DNA from 4 places in the Pseudoduganella sp. RAF53_2 genome. Region 1 is predicted to be linked to each of the others. Evidence: predicted binding sites of a transcription regulator. Region 1 holds the regulator's gene; each other region holds the start of a gene.
What was found. The regulator sigma-54, encoded in region 1, starts transcription at its own class of promoters, with help from an activator protein. The targets are predictions, from matches to a motif close to TGGCANGNAANCTGCTTT.
Positions count from the first base shown of each region.

Region 2: a site for sigma-54 is predicted at 1,622-1,639, ahead of AB4Z11_RS15825 (PEP-CTERM sorting domain-containing protein). Genes of this name have one in related genera too.
Region 3: a site for sigma-54 is predicted at 1,150-1,167, ahead of AB4Z11_RS15520 (TldD/PmbA family protein). Genes of this name have one in related genera too.
Region 4: a site for sigma-54 is predicted at 1,998-2,015, ahead of AB4Z11_RS20825 (TorF family putative porin). Genes of this name have one in related genera too.

Region 1 covers NZ_JBFRDW010000050.1:7,915-14,426, reverse strand. Annotated here, with positions in the region: gene AB4Z11_RS05170 (cation:proton antiporter domain-containing protein) at 1-981, opposite strand, end outside; gene AB4Z11_RS05165 (KpsF/GutQ family sugar-phosphate isomerase) at 1,062-2,084, shown strand; gene AB4Z11_RS05160 (KdsC family phosphatase) at 2,084-2,623, shown strand; gene lptC (LPS export ABC transporter periplasmic protein LptC) at 2,633-3,229, shown strand; gene lptA (lipopolysaccharide transport periplasmic protein LptA) at 3,251-3,850, shown strand; partial or broken gene AB4Z11_RS05145 (LPS export ABC transporter ATP-binding protein) at 3,853-4,480, shown strand; gene AB4Z11_RS05140 (RNA polymerase factor sigma-54) at 4,490-5,971, shown strand; gene hpf (ribosome hibernation-promoting factor, HPF/YfiA family) at 6,039-6,398, shown strand; gene AB4Z11_RS05130 (enoyl-CoA hydratase/isomerase family protein) at 6,511-6,512, shown strand, end outside.
Region 2 covers NZ_JBFRDW010000248.1:72-4,221, reverse strand. Annotated here, with positions in the region: gene ggt (gamma-glutamyltransferase) at 1-410, opposite strand, end outside; gene AB4Z11_RS15830 (hypothetical protein) at 417-854, opposite strand; gene AB4Z11_RS15825 (PEP-CTERM sorting domain-containing protein) at 1,036-1,587, opposite strand; gene rpoH (RNA polymerase sigma factor RpoH) at 1,808-2,719, opposite strand; gene ftsX (permease-like cell division protein FtsX) at 2,936-3,850, opposite strand; partial or broken gene AB4Z11_RS15810 (ATP-binding cassette domain-containing protein) at 3,847-4,150, opposite strand, start outside.
Region 3 covers NZ_JBFRDW010000241.1:1,918-4,479, forward strand. Annotated here, with positions in the region: gene AB4Z11_RS15520 (TldD/PmbA family protein) at 1-1,096, opposite strand, end outside; gene AB4Z11_RS15525 (class I SAM-dependent methyltransferase) at 1,361-2,179, shown strand; gene AB4Z11_RS15530 (hypothetical protein) at 2,237-2,562, shown strand, end outside.
Region 4 covers NZ_JBFRDW010000387.1:2,472-5,501, forward strand. Annotated here, with positions in the region: gene AB4Z11_RS20815 (YifB family Mg chelatase-like AAA ATPase) at 254-1,564, opposite strand; gene AB4Z11_RS20820 (accessory factor UbiK family protein) at 1,634-1,882, opposite strand; gene AB4Z11_RS20825 (TorF family putative porin) at 2,087-2,854, shown strand; gene AB4Z11_RS20830 (P-II family nitrogen regulator) at 2,866-3,030, shown strand, end outside.

The DNA.
Region 1 (6,512 bases):
ATTTGCACCGAACAGGCGCGCCAGGCCGGCGATCAGGCCGAACTTCAGCAGCACCGGACCGGCCAGCAGAAGCAGCACCAGCCACCAGTTTTCCAGCACGATGCGCACATTCAGCAGCATGCCGATGGTGATGAAGAAAAGCCCCAGCAGCACGTCGCGGAACGGTTTGATGTCCTCTTCCACCTGGTGCTTGTATTCGGTTTCGGAAATCAGCATGCCCGCCACGAAAGCGCCCAGCGCCAGGGACAAGCCGGCCTGCTCGGTGATCCAGGCCGCGCCCAGCGTGATCAGCAGGAGGTTCAACATGAACAGTTCCTGCGAGCGGCGTTTGACCACCACCGTGAACCACTTGCGCATCACGCGCTGGCCGATAAACAGCAGCAGCACCAGCACCACCGTGGCCTTGAAGCTCGCGAAGGCCAGCGTCGGCGCCAGGTTCTCGGGATTCTGCGCCAGCGCCGGGATCAGAATCAGCAGTGGCACCACGGCCAGATCCTGGAACAGCAGGATGCCCACGATATTGCGGCCGTGTTCGCGCTCCAGTTCCAGCCGTTCCGTGAGCATTTTGACCACGATCGCGGTGGACGACATGGCCAGCGCGCCGCCCAGGGCGAAGGAAGCCTGCCAGGTCAGGTGAATTGCCGGCGGCAGCACGAAATGCACCGCCCAGCCAAACAGCATGGTGACGGCAATGGTCAGCGCCACCTGCGCCATGCCCAGTCCGAACACGATGCGCCGCATCGACATCAGCTTGGGAAGCGAGAATTCCAGTCCGATGGAGAACATCAGGAACACCACCCCGAATTCGCCCAGCGAGTGGGTGGCTTCGCTCTCGGCGGCCAGGTTCAGGGCATTGGGACCGATCAGAATGCCGACTGCCAGATAGCCGAGCATCGGTGGCAGGTGCAGCATGCGGAAAGCGACCACGCCCAGCACGGCGCTGGCGAGCAGCAGGAGAGTCAGTTCGAGGGGCGAGAACATTTTGATCCTAGTCGACTTGGCACCGTTGTTTGTTGCGTCTGGCAAGTTTTTTGCTTTACCAATTCGGCTATACTTCCGGCATGAGTGTAACCGATGAAAAAACAATGCTGAAAGCTTTTGATGCCAAGACCGCAACCCGCGCACTGGAACTGGCGCGCGAGGCCCTGCAAATCGAGACGGACGCGCTGCGCGCCCTGCATGAACGCCTGGCGACCGACGAGTCCGTGGGCAAGGCCGTGTCGCTGTTGCTGAATTGCAAAGGTCGCGTCGTGGTGTCCGGCATTGGCAAGTCCGGCCATATCGGTCGCAAGATTGCTGCCACCCTGGCGTCCACCGGTACGCCGGCCCTGTTCGTGCACCCGGCCGAAGCGGCGCATGGCGACCTGGGCATGATCACGCCGGAAGATGCGGTGATCGCCATTTCCTATTCCGGCGAAGCGGCCGAACTGATGGCCATTCTGCCGGTCGTGAAGCGCATGGGCGGCGTGGTGATTTCGATGACCGGCAAGCCGGAATCGAGCCTGGCCAAGCTGTCGGACGTGCACCTGGACGTGTCGGTCGCCAAGGAAGCCTGCCCGATGAATCTGGCGCCGACCGCCTCCACCACCGTCACGCTGGCGCTGGGCGACGCGATCGCCGTGGCGCTGCTGGACCTGCGCGGCTTCAAGGAAGAAGACTTCGCCCGTTCGCATCCGGGCGGCGCCCTGGGCCGCCGCCTGCTGACCCATGTGCGCGACATCATGCGCACCGGCGACGCCATTCCGGCCGTGGGCCTGGATACCCGTCTGCCGGACGCGCTGCTGGAAATCACCCAGAAGGGCATGGGCATGACCGCCATCGTCGACGCGGACAACAAGCCGGTCGGCGTGTTCACCGACGGCGACCTGCGCCGCATGATCGAGAAGGTGCAGGATTTCGGCAAGGTGATCATCAAGGATGTCATGCATCTGAACCCGCGCAGCATCAACGCGGACAAGCTGGCCGTGGATGCCGTGGCCATCATGGAAGAATTCCGCATCAACCAGATGCTGGTCACCGACGAAGCGGGCAAACTGGTAGGCGCCCTGCACATCCACGACCTTACGCGCGCCAAGGTGATCTGATGAGCCGCCCCTACAATATGGACATCGTCAAGCGCGCCGCCAAGGTGCGCCTGATGATCTTTGACGTCGATGGCGTACTGACCGACGGCAGCCTGCATTACGGTGCCGACGGCGAGATGATGAAGACCTTCAATGTGCACGATGGCCTGGGCATCAAGCTGCTGCAGGAATCGGGTGTGCAGACCGCCATCATCAGCGCGCGCCGTTCGCCGCAGGTGACCGCGCGTGCCAAGGACCTCGGCATCGAATTCGTCCACCAGGGCGGCCACGACAAGCTGACGCCGTTCAAGGCCCTGCTGCAGCAACTGGGCCTGACCGAAGAGCAGGTCGGCTTCATCGGCGACGATGTGGTGGACCTGCCTATCCTGAGCCGCGTCGGTTTCGCCGTGAGTGTGCCGAACGGCCGCCCGGAAGTGCACAGCCGCGTGCATCACGTGACCCAGGCCAGCGGTGGCCGCGGTGCAGTGCGCGAGGTGTGCGAATTCGTGCTGCGCGCTCAGGGCAATTTTGAGCGCATCATGGCGCAATTCATGGTGTAAGGAAGCAGTATGCGCAACCAGAGGACCTCTCACCGTGTCAGGCTTTCGATCGGCATGATGCTGGCGCTGTTCGCAGCCGTCGGCACCTTCTGGCTGCTCGAACTGCTGAACCGCGAAGGCGAGGAAATGCAGGCGGCCGCCAAGCTCACGGAGCCTGACTACATCGTCGAGCGCTTCAGCTTTGTGCGTCTGAGCAAAGAGGGCAAGCCGGCGTATATCGTTTCCGGCGACAAGCTGACCCACCGCCCGATTGACGATTCGTCCGAGATCGACAAGCCCGTCGTGCGCAAGATCACGCCGGACCTGCCGCCAATGGACATTCACGCCAAAACGGCGCGCGTGGACGACAGCAATAGCCGCGTCAAGCTGGCCGGCAATGTGACCGCCGACCGCGCCGGCACCGAGACCGTAAAGAGCTTCAGCATGAAGACTGAAGCGATGACGATTTATCCGGACGAAGACCGGATGGAAACGGACCAGGCGTTCACCGCCACGTCCGGCAACGCCAAGCTGACAGGCACTGGCCTGAAGGTGAATAACGCCACCAGCCAGGCGGAAGTGAACCAGCGCATGCGCCTGGTGTATCCGCCTGCCCCTCAGCGTTGAGCAAGAATTTTCGGAGCATACATGAAAAAGAAACTGAGCAAGTTATTGCTGCTGTCCCTGCTGCCGCTGATGGGCCTGAACCTGGCCCGCGCGGAAAAGGCGGACTCCCTCAAGCCAACGGTGATCGAAGCCAATCAGGGCACCACGGATGAAGTGAAGCAGACCCGCACGCTGATCGGCGACGTGGTGCTGACCCGCGGCACGCTGCTGATGAAGGCAGGCCGCGCGCTGGTGACGGAAGATCCGCAGGGCTATCAGTACGTGACCTTCTGGGCGGCGCCGAACGCGCTGGCCACTTTCCGCCAGAAGCGCGATGGCGCCGGCGACCAGTGGGTCGAAGGCCAGGCCGAGCGCATCGAATACGACCAGAAGTCCGAACTGGTGCGCCTGATTTCCAAGGCCAAGGTCACGCGCCTGGAAGGCGCCAAGACCACCGATGAAGTTGAAGGTCCTTTCATTTCCTACGACAGCCGCAAGGAATTCTTCTCCGTGCAGAACTCCACCACGGGCGAGAGCAAGCAGGGCGGCGGCCGCGTGAAGATGGTGATCCAGCCTTCGCAAGCCAACGCACCAGCGCCTGCAACGCCGGTAACTCCAGCTACCACTCCGGCGGTCAAATGAATATGGCGGAGAACAATTGCAGCAGCACCCTGGTTGTCAAAGGTCTGCAAAAGACCTATGGCAAACGCCAGGTGGTGCATGACGTTTCGCTGCAGGTCGATTGCGGTGAAGTGGTAGGGCTGCTGGGACCAAACGGTGCCGGCAAGACGACGTCGTTCTATATGATCGTGGGACTGGTGGCATCCGACGCTGGCACCATCGATATCGGTGGCATCGATGTATCGAGCCTGCCGATTCACAAGCGCGCCACGCTGGGCCTGTCCTACCTGCCGCAGGAAGCTTCGGTGTTCCGTAAGCTGACCGTGGAAGAGAATATCCGTGCCGTGCTGGAGATCCAGTGTTGAGATTGCACGGGCTCTTGCCACTAACCCACGCTTCGTTCTTCTGGACGAACCTTTTGCCGGCGTGGACCCGATTGCCGTGATCGAAATCCAACGGATTGTGCGTTTTCTGAAGGAGCGCAACATCGGCGTCTTAATTACCGACCACAATGTGCGTGAGACGCTCGGCATTTGCGACCGCGCCTACATCATCAACCAGGGTTCGGTACTGGCTTCCGGCCGCCCTGACGACATTATTGCTGACGAATCCGTGCGCCGCGTCTACCTCGGCGAACACTTCCGGATGTAAGAAAGGCCCATGAAACAATCACTGCAACTGCGAACTTCGCAACACCTGGCGCTTACGCCGCAACTGCAACAGTCGATCCGCCTGTTGCAGCTGTCGACGCTTGAGCTGCACCAGGAGTTGGAGCAGCTGCTCAGTGATAACCCATTACTGGAGCGGCTGGACGATCCACTGGACAATTCCGTGCGCCTGCTGGCGGACGGCGCCATCAGCCAGGGCAGCGGCAATGGCGAAGCGCCGCCGCAAGAAAACGGCCAGGCTGCCAGCGAAGGCGGCGAGGGCGCGGAAGCACCTGCGGCCGACGGCGAGAGCTATGAAGGCAACGGCGAGGGCGATGCTGTTGACGACTGGAGCAATTCCTCCAGCAGCAAGTCGCCCGATGATGAAGACGGCCGTCCGCAACTGGAAGCCAGCGGCTGCACGCTGCGCGAGCATTTGCTGGAGCAGATGCGCGTGACCGTGCAGGAACCGCGCGACCGCGCGCTGATGGAAATCATCATCGATGCGCTGGACGAAAACGGCTACCTGGAAGAGCCGTTGGAAGAAATCCATGCGCGTCTGCCGGAAGAGCTGGAAATCGAACTGGAAGAATTGCGTACGTCGCTGGCGCTGCTGCAGACTTTCGATCCCATTGGCGTGGGCGCGCGCAATGCGTCCGAGTGCCTGGCGCTGCAAATCAAGCGCTTGCCGAACATCCCGCTGGTAACGCGCCGCATGGCGCTATGCATCGTCGAGAAGCACCTGGCCTGGTTCGCCCAGCGTGAATTCAACAAGCTGAAAAAAGCCCTCGACTGCGACGACGAAGACCTGCGTGAAGCGCAGGCCGTGATCCGCCAGTGCAATCCGCATCCGGGCGCTGAATTTGCGTCAGACGTGTCAGACTACGTGGTGCCTGACGTGATCGTGAAGAAGGGGCGCAACGGCTGGATCGTCATGCTGAACAATGATGTGATGCCGCGCCTGCGTGTGAATGCGCTGTACGCCAGCCTGCTCAAGCAGGGCAAAGGCGAGAGCCAGATGAGCGCACAGCTGCAGGAAGCCAAGTGGCTGATCAAGAATATGCGCCAGCGTTTCGATACGATTTTGCGCGTTGCACAAGCGATCGTTGAAAGGCAGAAGAACTTTTTCAGTCATGGTGCAGTTGCCATGAGACCCCTTGTGTTGCGTGAAATAGCTGATACACTGGGACTACACGAGAGCACTATTTCTCGGGTAACAACTCAAAAATATATGCTCACCCCGCATGGAATGTTTGAGTTGAAGTACTTTTTTGGCAGCCACGTCGCAACCGAAGCCGGGGGTGAAGCTTCCTCTACTGCGATCCGTGCGCTGATCGTGCAATTGACAGGAGCTGAAGACCCTAAAAATCCTTTATCCGACAGTAAGATTGCGGACATGCTGGGAGAACAGGGCATGGTGATTGCGCGACGTACTGTTGCCAAGTATCGCGAAGCTCTGAAAATTCCTCCCGTTAGCCTCCGCAAGTCTTTGTAGTGCACGGTTCCGCTGCACGCCACCAGCGTGTACGAACTAGTAAGCGACATCATCTTTAGGAGTGTGTATGAATCTCACCATCAGTGGACATCATGTCGAAGTGACCCCAGCGATTCGCGAGTACGTGCAGAACAAGCTGGAGCGGGTTAAGCGCCATTTCGATCAAGTGATTGATATTGCTGTCATCCTGACTGTAGATAACCTCACCGAGAAAGAAAAACGTCAAAAAGCGGAGATCAATCTGCGTATGTCGGGTAAGACTGTGTATGTGGAGAGCCTGTCGCAAGACCTGTATGCCGCCATCGATACGCTGATCGACAAACTGGACCGCCAGGTCATGAAGTACAAGGCCCGCGTCCAGAATCACAACCACGAAGCGATCAAGCATATCCCGGACACTTACGAAGCACCTGTCACCGTCATGTAAAGGAGTGGCGGGACAATCAAACTAAGGGCGCATCTGGCGCCCTTTTTTGCGCCCCGCGCCGCTGGCTGTGGCGCGATAAAATAAACAATATTAATTATTTAGTATCTTGTTCAT
Region 2 (4,150 bases), on a different contig from region 1:
GGTACGCCGACCGCCATGCCGCTGGCCACCGCTGTTTCGAAATCGATGGGCTTGCCGTTGGCGTCCACGAACGCGGTCGGCTCAAACGAGGCGGGGGCCACTTCGCGGTGGTCAATGGTAATCACGCGTTTTTCTTTGGCCAGGTAGATGACCATGAAGCCACCGCCGCCAACGCCGCAGCTGAAGGGATCGGTCACGCCCAGCGTAGCTGCCGCCGCGACTGCGGCGTCCACCGCATTGCCGCCCTTGTTCAGAATGGCCAGCGCGGACTGCGATGCCTGCTCGCTGATTGTCGCGACGGCGCCGCCGGTGCCGGTCGCCATAGGGCTTTTGGCAGAGGCGGGCTCAACGAGCGCCAGCGAAAGGATGATGGAGAAGACGAGGGTGCTGGCGCGTCGTTGTGGGCTCATGGGCAACTATATCGGTTGTGCAATATTTACACGCAAGCTTACCCGATAATTTGGCGGCGGAGCTTTCAAAGCCGGCGGTTCGGCCGGTTCCAGCCCTTGCAGCGTAAAGGTCAGGCCGTTGCGCGTGAGGGTTTTGGCGGCGCCCGGCATGTCGTCGGCCAGCACGAAGTTGCTGCTGCCTTTTTTATCGTTCAGCACGAAGCTGTAGCTGATGTAGCCGGCCCACACGCACACGGCGCCAGTCTTGCAGCGGCTGTCGTTGATGCGTTCGAGCTTGAGTGTGGTGGATGGCGCCAGTGTGACGGTTTCGCCCTGCGTCAGCACATAACTCTCGCTGGTGCGGGGGGCGGGATGGGACGCGGTGCCGGCCGGTGGCGCGCTGCAGGCGGCGGCAATGACCAGGGATAAACCCGCAAAGCAGGTGCCAATGACTCTCAGTTTCATGATGTCCTCCCTGAAGGCATGCTTTCATCTTAGCAAAGTGCCACCCAGGCCGGCGCACTGATGAGTCAGACCCGGGTGTAAAGATTTCCGACAGTTACTCGATATTGCATAAGGGAACTTAAAGTAGGGGTAAAAAAAAGCGCCCACGGAGGGGCGCCAGTTTTTGTTGTTTTTGTTGTGGTTATGCTTTGCGGCGGCGCAGACCGCTCAGGCCAAGCAGGCCGGCGCCCAGCAGGGCCAGGGAAGCTGGCTCTGGCACTTCCTGGGATGGTGCGCCACCACCGCCTGCGCCCGGACCTTGCGGTGCAGCCGGGGTTTGCAGGTCGGTCAGGATGGAGAAATTGCCGCCGTTTTTGTTTGGGGTGGTCACTTTCAGCGCCAGGGTGTGCACGCCGCCGGTAAACACCACGTCGTCGTACCAATTGGTGTAGCCAGCAGGCGCCGCAGCGTTGGACTGGGTCAGCAGGGTGCCGTCCAGGTAGAAATAGTACAGGGTGCCATCCTGGTTGCCGCCCGGCTGGGGGAACAGGAAGTCGAACGTGCCGCCATTGATGCCGGCGTCGACCTGGAGGGTGGACAAACCGTTCAGGTCAGCGGCGCGCATGGCTGGGTTCGCGTTGTCGTTATTCCAGTGAGCAGCAATTGACAGATTATCGGTCAGCAGAAGTGGGGCTGCGGACGCAAGTCCGGTGGCTGCGGCGCAGACCAGTGCGAGAGCGGTTTGTTTGATCATGGTATTTCTCCGGGTGATTGACTTCGCTTTACATCAAGCAAGTGCCATGCCATCGGAGAAATGCGTGTTGCATCAAGGACTTATAAATTTCTGGAAAACCATGGTGTAAAAAATATCGACAGTTAGTAAGTCGAAATAGTAACCCGCGTTCAATATTGTTTAGAAAATAAAAAAAGCGCCGGGCCTTACGGCACGGCGCCTTCCGGAAATCAGCGAAAACTTAGATGTAGGCCGCCAGGGCAGTCTTCATCTTCTTCAGCGCGGCCGCTTCGATCTGGCGGATACGCTCGGCCGACACGCCGAACTCTTCCGCCAGCGTATGCAGGGTGGCGCCCGAACCGTCGTCGTTGGCCAGCCAGCGCGCTTCCACGATACGGCGAGAGCGGGCGTCCAGCTTGGACAGGGCAGTTTCCAGACCCTCGGATTGCAGACGGGTCACCTGTTCGGCTTCCAGCACCTTGGTTGGCTCGGTATTGTCGGAAGACAGGTAGGCGATCGGGGAGAACTTGTCGTCTTCCTCGTCGCTTGGCGATTCCAGGGCAATATCGCGGCCGCTCAGGCGGGTTTCCATTTCAATCACGTCTTCGCGCTTCACGTCCAGGGCTTTCGCCAGCTGGTCGATCTGGTCGGGCGACATGGCGTCCAGGCCTTGCTTGTGGCTGCGCAGGTTGAAGAACAGCTTGCGCTGGGCTTTGGTGGTAGCCACTTTCACCAGGCGCCAGTTCTTCAGAATGTATTCATGCATCTCCGCCTTGATCCAGTGCATGGCGTAGGACACGAGGCGCACACCCTGGTCCGGATCGAAGCGTTTGACGGCTTTCATCAGCCCGATATTGCCTTCCTGGATGAGGTCGGCGTGCGRCAGGCCATAGCCCAGGTAACCGCGCGCGATCGACACCACCAGTCGCAGGTGAGACATAACGAGCTTCTCCGCAGCCTTCAGATCATTCTTGTTCTTCAGGTCACGGCCCAGTTGTACTTCTTCCTCGTGCGAGAGCATAGGCAGGCGATTGACTGCCGAAATATAGGCGTCAATGTTGCCAAGTGGAACCAACGCGTTTTGTACGGACATCGTGGTCATAGTTCTATCCTCGCTTCGAAGGGAATCTTTCATAGTCACAGCATGCCTCATGGAACTTAACTCTTACTTAATTGAAGCCTTGCTGGTTGAACATATATTAGCACTCTCCTTCGATGAGTGCCAATCATGGAAAATCTATGATTGCGATAGCAATACTGCTATGAGGAAAGGCTCCTCCATAAAAGGCAGGATAGACCTGGAAGGGGATGGGCTCTGTGCGAGAACGCACTTGTGACACCGGGAGCGGCGCGCGCTCCCGGCAGGGACTTAATTCAGGCGGGACAAATGGCGCTGCACGGACAGCGAGGCGCCAACCAGGCCCAGCATCGCTGACAGGGCCAGCAGGGCGGTCATGGACACGGGATCGAGCGGGACCAGCTGGAATTCGCTGGCATACAACCTTGCAAATTCAGCAATTGCCGTATTCAGCGGGCGCAGGGCCAGCGCCACTGCCCCCAGCGCCACCCCGCCCGCGCACAGGCCGAGCAGAGCACCCGTGTAATAGAAGGGGCGGTGGATGAAGCTGTCGGTCGCGCCGATCAGTTTGGACACCAGAATCTCTTCACGCTGGGTCAGCACTTGCAGGCGAATCGTGTTGAATACCACCGCAATCACCACCGTGCCCAGGGTTGCAGCCAGCAGCAGCAGGGCCAGACGCAGGATGCCCAGCAGGGCGGCCAGACGCTTGACCCAGGCGGAGTCGACCTGCACCGATTCCACACCCGGCAGAGCGCGCATCTGGTCGGCGATGGCATCGATCTGGGCGCTTTCGGCCGCGCTCTTGTAGGCGTTGAGCTTGACGATGTAGCTGTCCGGCAGCGGGTTTTCACCCAGTGTGTTGAGCACGTCGGACAGCCCGCTCTTCGCATGCAGCTGTTCCAGCGCTTTTTCACGCGGCACGAAGACGATCCTGGCGTCCTTGCTGATCGCACGCAGATTGCCCGCAATGCCGGCTGACTGCTCGCGCGGCGTGTCCTGCTTCATGAACACGCTGAGCTCGGGCTCGACCGCCATTTGCTCGGACATGGGGCGCACGTTTTCCAGCAGGGTCACGCCCATGAAGGGCAGAGCCAGGGCGATTGCCACCACCAGGATATTGAACAGGAAAGAGCCCGGCGCGCGGCGCAGGTGCACTAGGGCGCCGCCGAGCGCGAAGGCGTGCTGGCGGAAGAAGGCGCTCATGCGGCCTCCTTCATCAGTTCGCCGCGTTCCAGATGAATCACACGCGCGGCGCTGTCCAGCACCTGCTCGTCGTGGGTGGAAATCAGGCAAGTCACGCCGACCGAGTGGAAGGCGCGCAGAGCGTCCAGCACCTTGTTGGCGCTGGCGCGGTCGAGATTGGCGGTGGGCTCGTCGGCCAGGATGATTTGCGGACGGTTCACGATGGCGCGCGCGATCGAGACGCGCTGCTGTTCGCCGCCGGACAAGGCCAGCGGATCGGCATCGGCGCGCTCGCCCAGTCCCACTTTATCGAGGGCGGCG
Region 3 (2,562 bases), on a different contig from region 1:
CGTCGTAGCCGACGGCGCCCAGCGAACCCGGCGTGGTCTTGTCGGCCACGATGTTGACCAGGTCGGAGCCGTACTTGAATTTCTTGGTCTGCCACTTGTCCAGCGTCGCGAAGCTGGTACCGGCGTAGTTGGCCTCGTAGCCCAGCACGCGGTCCAGTTCCGTCGGGTGGCCGACGGATTCGTGGATGGTCAGCCACAGGTGTTCCGGCGACAGCACCATATCGTACTTGCCCGGTTCGACCGACTTGGCGGTCAGCTTTTCCTTGGCTTGCTTGCCTGCTGCACGGGCGTCTTCGATCAGGTCATAGGAACCGCGGTACAGCGTGGTCACGCCGCCGGCGGCCTTGAACTTGTCTTCCTTGCGCGCGTCCAGGTACTCGTAGCCCATGCCGACCGGCGTGGACAGGCCGGAGCGGCTGCGGAATTTGCCGGTGGTCTTGTCCACGGCGGTAGCGAAGAACGGCATCCACAGACGGTGCAGGTCCTGGTCGATGTAGGAACCGTCGGTCGATGCGAAGTACTTCTGCTGGTTCACCTGGAACAGCAGCGACTGGATGAAGGACGCGCCGCCTTCCATCGCGGCCTTGTTGCCGGCGATGAGCAGGTCCGCCTTTTCCTTGATCGGCACGGTGCGCCAGTCCTTCTTGAACGGCGTTGCCCAGGACACTTCGCCCACGCCCGGCGTTGGCGCCAGCTGCACGGCTTCGGTCTGCAGCTTGGAGTTGGCCTTGGCGATGGCGACGGCCTGACGCGCGGCGCCTGCCACGCCGTCCGGAGTCATGTCGCTGGTGGCGGCGAAGCCATAAGCGCCGTTGGCGATGACGCGCACACCCACACCTGCCGATTCCGTGTTGGTCACGTTCTCGATGTTCAGGTCACGGGTGGTGATGAATTGATTCAGGTAGCGGCCGATGCGCACGTCGCAATAGGTGGCGCCGGCTTGCGTGGCCGCGCCCATGGCGGTATCGGCCAGCATCTTCTTGAACTTCACTTCCACGGGCTTAATCAGCTCGTCGGCCGCGATGGCGCGTCCGTAAGGCATCAGCATGGCGGCAATCGCGCCACCGCTCATGTTGAGGAATGCACGTCGTTCCATAGTCTCTCCAGGGTTTTTGTTAGGTTCCTGACAGGCTTGCAGGAGTCACATCCTACGCAATTTTTGTGCCATTGTGTGGGTCTGTCTTACGGTTGCAACCACGGGGCCTCGCCTCGCTTATGCTGTCCGGCCAGTGTCCGCTGAGTGTCCGGCCTTGTCCGCATGCTGTCCGCGCGGACACTGGACAGTCCACCAATCTTGCATCATTATTATTTGAGCGAGGCGACCCACGGCGGCGTCGCCCGCCCTCAAGGAGACAAACGCATGAAACGATTCGTTCTCGCCGGCCTGCTGGCCTGCGGCTTCGTGGCCCATTCCGGTGCAGCCCTGGCCGACGATGCACTAAAAGCGGCCGTCGCCAGCCCGGTGCGCACACCCGCCAATATGCAGCGCGATGTGTACCGCCATCCGTATGAAACCCTGAACTTCTTCGGCATCAAGCCGAATATGACGGTGGTTGAGCTGTCGCCGGGCGGCGGCTGGTACACCGAGATCCTCGGTCCTTATCTGCATGACCAGGGCAAGCTGATTGCCGCCGGTTCGACGCCGGATTCGGCCAACGAGAATGTTCGCCGCGGTGCAGCACGATTCCAGGAGTTCCTGAACAAGCATCCGGACGCGCTGGGCAAGGTGCAAATGAGCGCCTTCGAACCGGGCAAGGGCATCTACAAATTCGGCCCTAAAGACAGCGCGGACATGGTGCTCACCTTCCGCAATATCCACAACTGGATCGAGACTGGCGACGACAATATGCAAAAGCTGTTCGCTTCTGTGTACGACGTGCTGAAACCGGGCGGCGTATTCGGCGTGGAAGAACACCGCCGTCCTTCAGCGATGGCGCAGGATGCAAAGGCCGACAGCGGCTATGTGCATGAAGCCTATGTGATCAAGATGGCCGAACGCGCCGGCTTCAAACTGGCCGGCAAGTCCGAGGTCAATGCCAACCCGAAAGACAACGCGGACCACGAAGGCGGCGTATGGGCACTGCCTCCGACCTACACCAATAAAGACAAGGACCGCGCCAAATATGCGGCCATCGGCGAAAGCGACCGCATGACGCTGAAGTTTGTGAAGCCTCAGTAAGTGCGTCTGGTTGCAAGCCTGCTGTTGTGCACCGCCGCCTGCTCTCATGCGGCGGAAATGACAGCAGGTATTCCCGAGCCGGGGCCGCGGCCGCAGTTTAACGAAAGGCCATGTGCCGCACTGCTTTCGTTCAAACCCGAGCCGCAGTCGTCCGGCGACGCGCCGTATGCCGCAACGGTCGAACATTATTTTGAGCAGACTCCGTCCGGCGCGGTACTGTTCAAGGCCATGCGCTCGGAAGCGCTGTGGTGGATACGCTCGGAGCGCGGCGTCACGCTGACCTCCCTGCTGACTGCCATCCACGAAACAAACCACGTCTACGATCTTGCGCTGAGCCGCTGCAATGGCGGCGACAAGACTTATTACTTTGATGGCGCCGTGTG
Region 4 (3,030 bases), on a different contig from region 1:
TGAGGCCGATTGAGAATTGACCAGCCGGAACCCAGCAAAGAATGTCATAGCAACTCGCTTCGAACGTCGTGCCGACATTCATGAAGCATTCCTCAAACTCGGCTGCGCACTGGTCTGCTGGAGCATCTTAAGCGCACCGAGCTGTCTTTTTGAAACCGCCTCTAAGAGTATTCGCTACAAGTCCTTCATTAAATATAAGAGGCGGCTCGGCTCAAGGTACGGGCCGTAAATGTTCTGTAACTATTTTGTGCGTTTATTTACGACGTTTTGTGCGTTTAATTATGAATTTGCGCAGGTAGCGCAGGATGGCGTCCGGCGTACAACGGCATTGCCCACTGGGGTGCCCAAGAAAACCGCAGGGACAAGGATTCATCGCGGCGATCAGCTGAAAGCGCGCAGGGAATTCAGCATGCCGCAGGGCCCGCGCGATGGTGACGTGTCCGGATTCCAGTGGCTCTCTGAGCACCTCAAGTACCTTTCTGTCGAACTCGGGTAATTCATCCAGGAATAAAACGCCACAGTGCGCGAGCGATATTTCGCCCGGCCTGGGCACAGTGCCGCCGCCAACCAGCGCCGCGCCGGACGCGGTATGGTGCGGCGCGCGAAAGGGACGAGTCTTCCAGCTGCTCAGGGAGAAGTTGCCGATCAGCGATTGGACAGCGGCGGATTCGAGTGCTTCATCATCCGTCATTTCAGGCAGCACCCCGGCGAAGCGTGAAGCCAGCATGGTTTTGCCCGCACCTGGCGGTCCGATCAGCAGGATCGAGTGCTGGCCGGCAGCGGCGACTTCGAGGGCCCGCTTGGCATGCTTCTGGCCCTTTACATCAGCAAAGTCGAGATAGGGTGAGGGCAGCGGCAATGGAGAGCCGATATAGCGCTCCAGTGGGAATACGGGCGGTGGTTCGCGCCGGCGGCGCTTATTTGGCCGGGGCGGGTTTGCATCAGCTTCGCCTCCTTCGGCGCCTTTGCCGCTTTCGTCATTTGCTGCGCTCGCCTCATCGCTCCAGCCTCGGCTAATGGACTCGGGATCGGTGGCGGTCGGCGTTCCGCCAAAGTGAGCGCAGATCTGAAGCAGGGTGGCTGCCGGATAGATTGCAGCGTCGCGTACCAGGGCTGCTTCCTCGGCGTTGGCGAGCGGCAGGATGAAGGCACGGCCGCTGCGCGCGGAATCCTTGTGCATGGCGTAGGTCATGGCCAGTGCGCCGCGGATAGGGCGCAGCTCACCCGTGAGTGAAAGTTCGCCTGCAAACTCGTAGCGGTCGAGGGATTGGGCAGATAGTTGACCAGAGGCGGCCAGAATGCCGAGTGCTATCGGCAAATCGAAGCGCCCGGATTCCTTCGGCAGGTCGGCAGGAGCCAGGCTTACCGTGATGCGTTGAGCGGGCATGTCATAGCCCGTGTTGAGGATCGCTGCGCGCACCCGGTCACGGGATTCTTTGACCTCGGTGTCGGCGAGGCCGACGATGTGGAACGCAGGTAAGCCGTTGGCCAGATGCACTTCCACTGAGACTTCCAGCGCCTGCATTCCGGCCAGCGCCCGGCTCTTGAGGACAGCGATGCTCATAGACCCTCCTGTGTGGAGGAATCGTAGAGCTTTTCGCCTCAAAGGAATTGAGGCGTCACAAAGGCGGGCTTATTTGTTGTCGTCGGCCAGCTTGGCTTCCAGTTCGGCCAGGCGCTGCTCGACCAGCTCCAGCTTGGCGCGGGTTTTTTCCAGCATCTGACGCTGGATATCGAATTCTTCGCGGGTCACCAGATCCAGTTTGGCGAAACCCTGGGTCATCATTGCCTTGACGTTCTTTTCGATGTCCTTGGCGGGCGAATTTTCGATGGCCTGATTGATCTTGCCCTGAAGATCATTAAAAAAATTGTTCATATCCATATGGTTTCCCGTGTGTGTGATGTGTGCGCACCACGCTGGTGCAACTGCGGCTTTATTTGGTGCGGCCGCTTGTCATAGCATCGGCTTATGCAGTTATAACACGCCCACAATGCGCTGGCACGTATTCTGCTACTGACAGGTAAAGCTTGCCGATTAAGCCTGAATTTTAAACCGCAATAAAAATTCACTCAAAAGGAAATCGCCATGAATCACCTGAGCAAGAACCTGACTCTCGCAGCCGCCATTGCCCTGGCAATGGCAACTATGGGGGCGGGCCTGGCCCAAGCGGAAGAACAAGCCGCTGCAGCACCGGAAGCAAAGCCGGATCATGAGATCTCCTTCAACGCCGCCGTAACCAGCGATTACCGCTACCGTGGTATTTCGCAAACCCGCCTGAAGCCAGCCCTGCAGGGTGGCGCGGACTACGTCAACAACCCGACTGGTCTGTATGTGGGTACCTGGGCGTCCACTATCAAGTGGATCGACGACGCCGGTGGCGACGACAAAGTCGAATGGGATATTTACTTCGGAAAACGCGGCGAAATTATGCCGGATATTTCCTATGACGTTGGCTTCCTGGCCTATATCTACCCCGACCACGGACTGACGCCCGCACCGACCACGAAGGAACTGTACGCCCAGATCGGCTACGGTCCCTTCGCCCTGAAGTATTCGCACTCGATCAGCAATCTGTTCGGTTTCGCTGACTCGAAGAACAGCGGCTACATCGATGGCATGTTCAATTACGACGTCTATGACGGTTGGACGGTGAATGCGCACGTTGGCCATCAGAAGGTCCACCACAACAGCGCGGTCAGCTACACCGACTGGAAACTGGGCGTAACCAAGGACTTCGGCATTGCCACCGTGTCCCTGGCCTACGTGGATACCAATACTAAGGCCTACATCGGGCCCTACAACAAAGATCTGGGCAAGGCAGCTGCCGTGCTGATGATTTCCAAGACTTTCTAAGCGAGGCCAGTATGAAAATGATTACCGCCATTATCAAGCCGTTCAAGCTGGACGAAGTGCGTGAAGCGCTGTCGGCCATCAACGTGCAAGGTATTACGGTCACCGAAGTGAAAGGCTTCGGCCGCCAGAAGGGCCACACCGAGCTGTATCGCGGCGCGGAATATGTGGTCGACTTC